Linked DNA regions of Lentimicrobium sp. L6. The protein of the gene in region 1 binds, or shares a complex with, the protein of each later gene. Links are inferred from orthologs where the notes say so. Each region holds a gene or a part of one and is shown on either strand. Other genes may lie near its edges.

The links. Proteins that work in one complex are often made in the same cells at the same time.
Region 2: rny (region 1) and HNS38_RS03305 share a complex: the UniProt entries of both Bacillus subtilis proteins name them as parts of the possible RNA degradosome complex. The link is inferred for Lentimicrobium sp. L6 from one-to-one orthologs.

Annotation. Positions count from the first base shown.
Region 1 is NZ_JABKCA010000006.1:10,136-14,359, forward strand. What follows is about bases 1,285-4,224. They hold rny (ribonuclease Y), read right to left. Parts: upstream 3,557-4,224; coding sequence 2,012-3,556; downstream 1,285-2,011. Other genes in these bases: HNS38_RS02500 (FAD-binding and (Fe-S)-binding domain-containing protein), read right to left, coding at 1,285-1,880; HNS38_RS02510 (cell division protein ZapA), read right to left, coding at 3,820-4,110; HNS38_RS02515 (hypothetical protein), read right to left, coding at 4,115-4,224. In the rest of the region: more of HNS38_RS02500, read right to left, coding at 1-1,284. UniProt on the Bacillus subtilis protein: Endoribonuclease that initiates mRNA decay. Initiates the decay of all SAM-dependent riboswitches, such as yitJ riboswitch. Involved in processing of the gapA operon mRNA, it cleaves between cggR and gapA.
Region 2 is NZ_JABKCA010000008.1:38,910-41,688, forward strand. It holds HNS38_RS03305 (6-phosphofructokinase), read left to right. Parts: upstream 1-729; coding sequence 730-1,830; downstream 1,831-2,779. Other genes in the region: HNS38_RS03300 (HAMP domain-containing sensor histidine kinase), read right to left, coding at 1-420; HNS38_RS03310 (tryptophanase), read left to right, coding at 2,247-2,779. UniProt on the Bacillus subtilis protein: Catalyzes the phosphorylation of D-fructose 6-phosphate to fructose 1,6-bisphosphate by ATP, the first committing step of glycolysis.

The sequences.
Region 1 (4,224 bases):
TCCATGATGTCATAAATCTCTTCATGATCGAAAGGATTTTTTTTATCAGAACGGCTTAAGAATTCTCTCAATACGTTGGCTCTTGCTCTTGTGGCATTTCTTTCATCACGAGTAGCCTGAAAACTGGGGCACATGGTTCCACCAATAGCAGCCGATTTTCTACAATCCCCTGAACCATTACAACGCTCGGCAGCTCTTAAAATTCCTGGGCCATTATCAAAACGGAAAATCGTCTCTATTTTTCTCTCCTGATTAATCCCCTCATAGCGCAAGGAGGTATTCATTGGAGGAGTCTTGATAATTTTATTTGGATTGAAAATGTGCTTCGGATCCCAAGTCTCTTTTAATTCCTCAAAAATTCTCATGAGCTTATCACCCATCATTAATGGAATAAAAGCTCCTCTCAATCTACCATCGCCATGCTCTCCTGATAAAGATCCTCTATATTTTTTTACAATTACTGCTGTATCATGAGCTATTTTATGAAAGAGGTCTACATCACCAGCATCCTTTAAATTTAATACCGGACGCAAATGCAATTCGCCAGTAGCAATGTGGGCATAATAAACACAGGACTTGCCATATTTCTCCAGCATCAAATTAATTTCAGCTATAAATTCTGGCAATACTTGAGGATTAACAGCAGTATCTTCAATTACTGGAGCTGGCTTACCATCACCCGGCATATTCGACAAAACACCTAATCCTGCTTTTCGGAGGTTCCACACTTTGGTCATGTCTTTACCAGTAACAATAGGAAAATGAAAACCATAATTAGCGGCCTTCATTTCTTTTTCCATATCAGCTGCTTTTTTGATAATCACATCCGGATTTTCATCGGCAAATTCCACAATGAGGATAGCACCGGGATCTCCCACCATAAAAAAGCGGTTTTTATCTTGCTCTTTATTGGTTTTAGTCATATCCATAATGGCCTTATCCATTAACTCTACAGAAAAAGGCTGATATTTCAGCGCTATCAAATTGGCTTTTAAAGACTCTTCCACACTATTCAAATGAACACAGACCAAAGCCTTATGTTTTGGAGGAAGAGGAACCACATTCAGTTTAATCTCTGTTGTAAAAGCTAAAGTCCCTTCAGAACCAGCGAGTAAACTGGAAAAATTAAAAGGTATTTGAGTATTTGAGTATTTTTGTGTTTCGAGTAATAAATCCAAAGCATATCCAGTATTCCTTCTTTCAATTTCAGGATCCGGATAATTGTCCTTTATTTCTTTTTGGTTTTCAGGGCTACTTAACACCTTGTGGACATTCTGATAAATTTTCGATTCTAAAGAATTACCTTTAAGTTTGTTAACAAATTCTTCATTGCTTAATTCCCCAAAAGCAACTTCGGACCCATCACTTAGAATCGTTTTTACTTCTAAGGTATGATCTCGAGTACTGCCATAAACCAAACTATGTGCACCACAGGCATTATTACCCAACATCCCTCCCATCATACAACGATTACTCGTACTCGTTTCTGGGCCAAAGAATAAGCCATAAGGTTCTAAAAACTGATTCAACTCATCCCGAACGACACCCGGCTGAACTCTCACCCACTTTTCTTTCTCGTTGAGCTCAATAATTTTAGTGAAGTATTTAGAAATATCGACTATAATCCCATTCCCAACTACTTGTCCAGCCAAACTCGTTCCAGCAGCTCTTGGAATCAATGAAAGCAGATTTTCATCAGCAAAACGAATTAGGAGTTTTAAATCCTCCTCTGTTTTTGGAATTGCAACAGCTAAAGGCTTTTCCCGGTAAGCAGAAGCATCAGTAGCATATAAAATCTTATAGGTTTCATCATAATGGAATTCACCAGAAAAATCCTTTTCTAGTTGCTTGAATAGTTGTATAAGGTGGGTTTCTTGCATTGAATTTTAATTAGATTGTAAAATTAGAAAAAATCGATGGCCCACTCTGGAATTAACGGACTTTTATGCAAATAAAAAAAGCCATTGATCTAAATGACCAATGGCTTCTATAAATTAAGGTAGAGATTTTTCTATTTTGCGTAACTAATCGCTCTAGTTTCTCTAATTACTGTAATTTTAATTTGTCCAGGATACTTCATTTCATCTTGGATTTTCTTAGAAAGGTCATAAGAAAGTTCAGCCGCTTTTGCATCGTCTATTTGCTCTGCACCTACTATTACTCTTAATTCACGACCAGCTTGAATAGCATAGGTTTTCACTACACCATCATACTCACGAGCCATGCTCTCTAATTTCTTCAATCGTTGAATATAAGCTTCTACTACTTCTCTACGCGCACCTGGGCGGGCTCCAGAAATAGCATCACAAACTTGAACTATTGGAGACAATAAACTTGTCATTTCAATTTCGTCGTGGTGAGCAGCAATAGCATTTACCACATCAGCACTTTCCTTGAATTTCTCAGCTAACTTACCACCTAATAATGCATGAGGTAATTCTGGCTCATTATCTGGCACTTTTCCAATATCGTGCAGTAAGCCAGCACGTTTTGCTTTCTTAGGATCTAAGCCAAGCTCACTAGCCATCGTTGCACAAAGATTGGCCACTTCGCGGCTATGTTGCAATAAATTCTGACCATAAGAAGAACGATATTTCATTCTACCCACCATACGCATCAATTCTGGATGCATATTATGAATACCAAGGTCGATTAGTGTACGCTTACCAGTTTCTAAAATATCTTTTTCAAGGTGCTTTTTGGTTTTATTTACTACCTCCTCAATACGAGCTGGGTGAATTCTACCATCAGTAACAAGTTTATGAAGAGCCAAGCGAGCCACTTCTCTTCTTACCGGATCGAAACCAGAAAGAATAATAGCATCTGGTGAATCATCGATGATGATTTCAATACCAGTTAAAGACTCTAATGCCCTAATATTTCTACCTTCTCGTCCAATGATTCGACCTTTCACCTCATCACTTTCCAATGGGAATACTGAAACACTATTTTCAATAGCATGTTCAGCAGCAGTACGCTGAATAGATTCTATTACAATTTTCTTGGCTTCAGCATCAGCAGAAAGCTTTGCTTCTTCAATGATATCATTAACATAAACCATGGCATTGGCCTTGGCTTCGTCCTTAACAGTTTCAATTAATATGTCTTTTGCTTCTTGTGCAGATAAACCAGAAAGTGCTTCCAATTGCTGAACCTGTTGGTTCACCATTTTATCTAGACTTTCTTCTTTATTCATTACAATTTCGAGCTGTTGACTTAAATTGGCACGAATGGCCTTTACTTCCGCATTTTTTTTATTTAAGTCTTCTAATTTTTGGTTTAGGGCGGTTTCTTTTTGTTTAATTCTAGATTCTGCTTTTCCGATAGCACTGTTTTTTCCTTGAATATACTTTTCGTGCTCAGATTTCAGTTGAAGAAATTTCTCTTTTGCTTGGAGCATTTTCTCCTTTTTGATTACTTCTCCTTTTTCTTCAGCTTCCGTAATTAGGTGAATGCTTTTCTTTTCAAGGGCTTTTCTAACTATAATAGTAGCTATAAAAAAGCCTAGACCAACACCTCCCAATAAGAAAACCGAGTAAAATATTATCTCAGTCATTTCAAATGTTTTAATAAGTTCAGAATATGCGTTGGGGAGAGGCAGAAAAAAAAACCGCACAATTCCCGGAGTTGTAAACCCCTTTATAGACACGTATAGGGCTGCCAAATTCCTCGAAAGTCCACTGACCGGTAAACCGATACCCGTGAGGGTTGAGGCCTTTTCTAAAAATTTATGAGCTTATCCCTAATTGTTGTAATGTTGAATTTACATACTGTTGAGAACTGCGCGGATTATATTTTCAAAGAACTATGTTTAAATATTTAGGAGACTTTTGAACTTAAAAATTCATCTATCTCTTGCAAATGACTAGTCATCTCATTATCTCTATAGTCGATTTGCTTTTGTAAAGATAAGGAATTATTTGCTAATTGTAAAGAAATCATGGCCAATAAATCTTGAAAATCATTATAATGGAAGGTTCCACTATAGTCATTTATCAGTTTTTCAATATGTTCTGCCGATTTCCTAATTATTTCTTCCTCTTCTTCAGATTGTATTTTTAGTCTGTAGGGGCGATTTGCTATATTCACTTTTATGGTATGATCGCTCATCAGACTATTTATTTAAAAGATTTAAACTATTATCAATTCTCCGCACCAACTCATCGATGACAATTTTTGTACTTTCCTTGTCATCTTCCGAACTCATGGTTTTAGTTATTTTTA
Region 2 (2,779 bases), on another replicon or contig:
ACCATTTCCATTTACAAATTCCCAATCCGCCTTTTCGTCATAAAACTCTAATTCCCTTTCTACATTAGCATTGACTATAATCATATTATTACTCATACTATCCAGCATTTGCGAAATCACTACTTCTTGAAAATGTTCAAATTCATTATCTGCAAAAATGATAGCATTCTCTTCAATTTCATGTTCAATACTAATTCGGTGAATGTTGCGTGTATTGAGATGACTTCTTTGAATATGATAGAGTTTTTCTTGTTGGTCAAGTGCATCTATTGCAAACTTTAATGCCCTATTTACATTCTGATCAAATAGTACTCTATTTTGTTCATAAAGCATATTAATCCAATAATATTGAATACCAATGGAACCCAATAAAGCAAAAATGCTAAAAATGATGACGATTTGTATTTTTCTTTTATTCATAGGAAAGCCAAAATTAGCCAATTAAATATAAGGTTGAGAGTACTTTAACCTAAGTTTAACCTTTGTTAATAGCAAAGATTAACATATTTTCAAATTTACAATAATTATAAATTACCTATAAAGTAGATTGAGTTTCAGAGCCTACGATTTACACCTAAAATTAAGATATCCCTCTTCAATCGTTTGCGGTTGAAAATACTTGATAAAAAATGAGTTGAAGATGCCAACTAAGTGATTCATGTATTTAAATATTATTACTTTTGCGCTACTATTTAACCGAAAATAGATTAATTAAACAAGATATCAGAGATGAAAAGAGTTTTAGTATTAACGGGAGGTGGAGATTGCCCCGGACTGAATGCAGTAATAAGAGCCATTGTTAAAAGAGCAGCACAAGAGAAAGATTGGGAAGTTGTTGGAAGTATTCAAGCTTTTAATGGTGTTTTATGGGAGCCTACACAAATTAAAGTGTTAGACCAAGCCGCTGTAAAAGGAATTCACTATCAAGGTGGAACCATCATTGAAACAACAAATAAAGGAGGACCATTTGCTTGGCCTATTAAAGATAAAAAAGGAAATTGGATTAGTGTAGATCGTTCAGAAGAAATGCTTCGTAAGCTACAGTTCATGGGTATTGATGCAGTTATCAATATTGGTGGAGATGGTAGTCAGGTTATTTCTCAGAAACTTTTCGAAATGGGGTTGAATGTTATTGGTGTTCCAAAAACTATTGATAATGACCTTTCTGCTACCGATTCTACTTTTGGTTATCAGACAGCTGTTCAAATTGCTACTGAAGCACTAGATAAATTAGTAACTACGGCTGCTTCACATAACCGTGTTTTCGGTATGGAGGTGATGGGACGTTATGCCGGTTGGATTGCATTAAATGCTGCAATTGCTGGTGGTGCCGATGTATGTTTGATTCCTGAAATTCCTTATGATATTAAATTAGTTAAGGAAAAATTAGAAAGCCGTTTCTATAAGGATAGAGGCTTCGGAATTATGGTGGTTTCTGAAGGAGCAAGACCTGCTGAAGGAACTATGCACTACGAAAGAAGCCAAGAAGTAGGATACGAAAACCTTAAATTAGGCGGTATTGTTCACCAGGTTCTTAGAGAATTAAAAGATGCTGGAATGAAAGCTGATATGAGAGATGTCATGCTAGGACACTTACAAAGAGGTGGTGTACCTGTAGCTTACGATAGAGTTTTAGCAGCCCAGTTTGGTGTTAAAGCATTCGAGATGGTCTTAGAAGAAGAATTTGGAAAAATGGTTTCTTACCAGCATCCAGACATTGTTTCAGTTCCATTGAAAGATGCTATAGACAAACCTAACTTTGTTACTCTTGACAATAGAATTATCCAAACTGTTAAAGGATTAGATATATGCTTAGGAGCTGAAGTTTAAAATAATAAATTTACAATCATACCATATTTATATCCTGTATCACTAGTGATGCAGGATTTTTTTTGCCTTGTATTTGTAAATGTTGGTGTAAATTTTTTAAAACAATAGAGTTTTACTTAATTTTAGAATAACTAGATATGAAAATCATTTTTTTTGTAAATTTGCAATTCTTCAAAACAGAAAATGACAAAACTATTTTTGAAATACTTAATTCTAAATCGCTTTTTAAATATTAAGAATCGCGATAACTTTCATTACTCTTTTTAAAACCATAGTAAAATGGTTTTACTTATAGTATTTTGATGATTCAAATGCTATTTTTTCTAAATAACATCTTTTAGATACTTATCGGTATCACATTAGATGACCAATTATTTCTCATTATTATTTTATTTCATTAAAAAAAGAATTTTGTTATGCAATTACCTTACGCAGAACCATTTAAAATTAAAATGGTTGAAACTATAAAAAGAAGTACACGCGAAGAACGTGAAAAGTGGATCAAAGACGCAAAATATAATTTATTCAATCTTAAAAGTGAACAGGTTTTTATTGACCTTTTAACTGATAGTGGTACTGGAGCTATGAGTGATAAACAGTGGTCAGAAATGATGATTGGTGATGAGAGTTATGCTGGTGCTAGCTCTTTCTATAAAATGAAAGCTGCCATCAAAAATATTTTAGGCTTCGATTATTTCTTACCAACACACCAAGGAAGAGCAGCTGAGAATGTATTATTTTCTGTTTTGGTAAAAGAAGGAAACATTATTCCTGGCAACAGCCATTTTGATACTACAAAAGGTCATATCGAATTTAGAAAGGCAAAGGCAGTAGATTGTACTATTGATGAAGCTTTTGATACTACTGTACAACACGATTTTAAAGGAAATATAGACTTAGCCAAGTTGGAAAAAACTTTCAATGATTATCCTATGGCTCAGATTCCTAT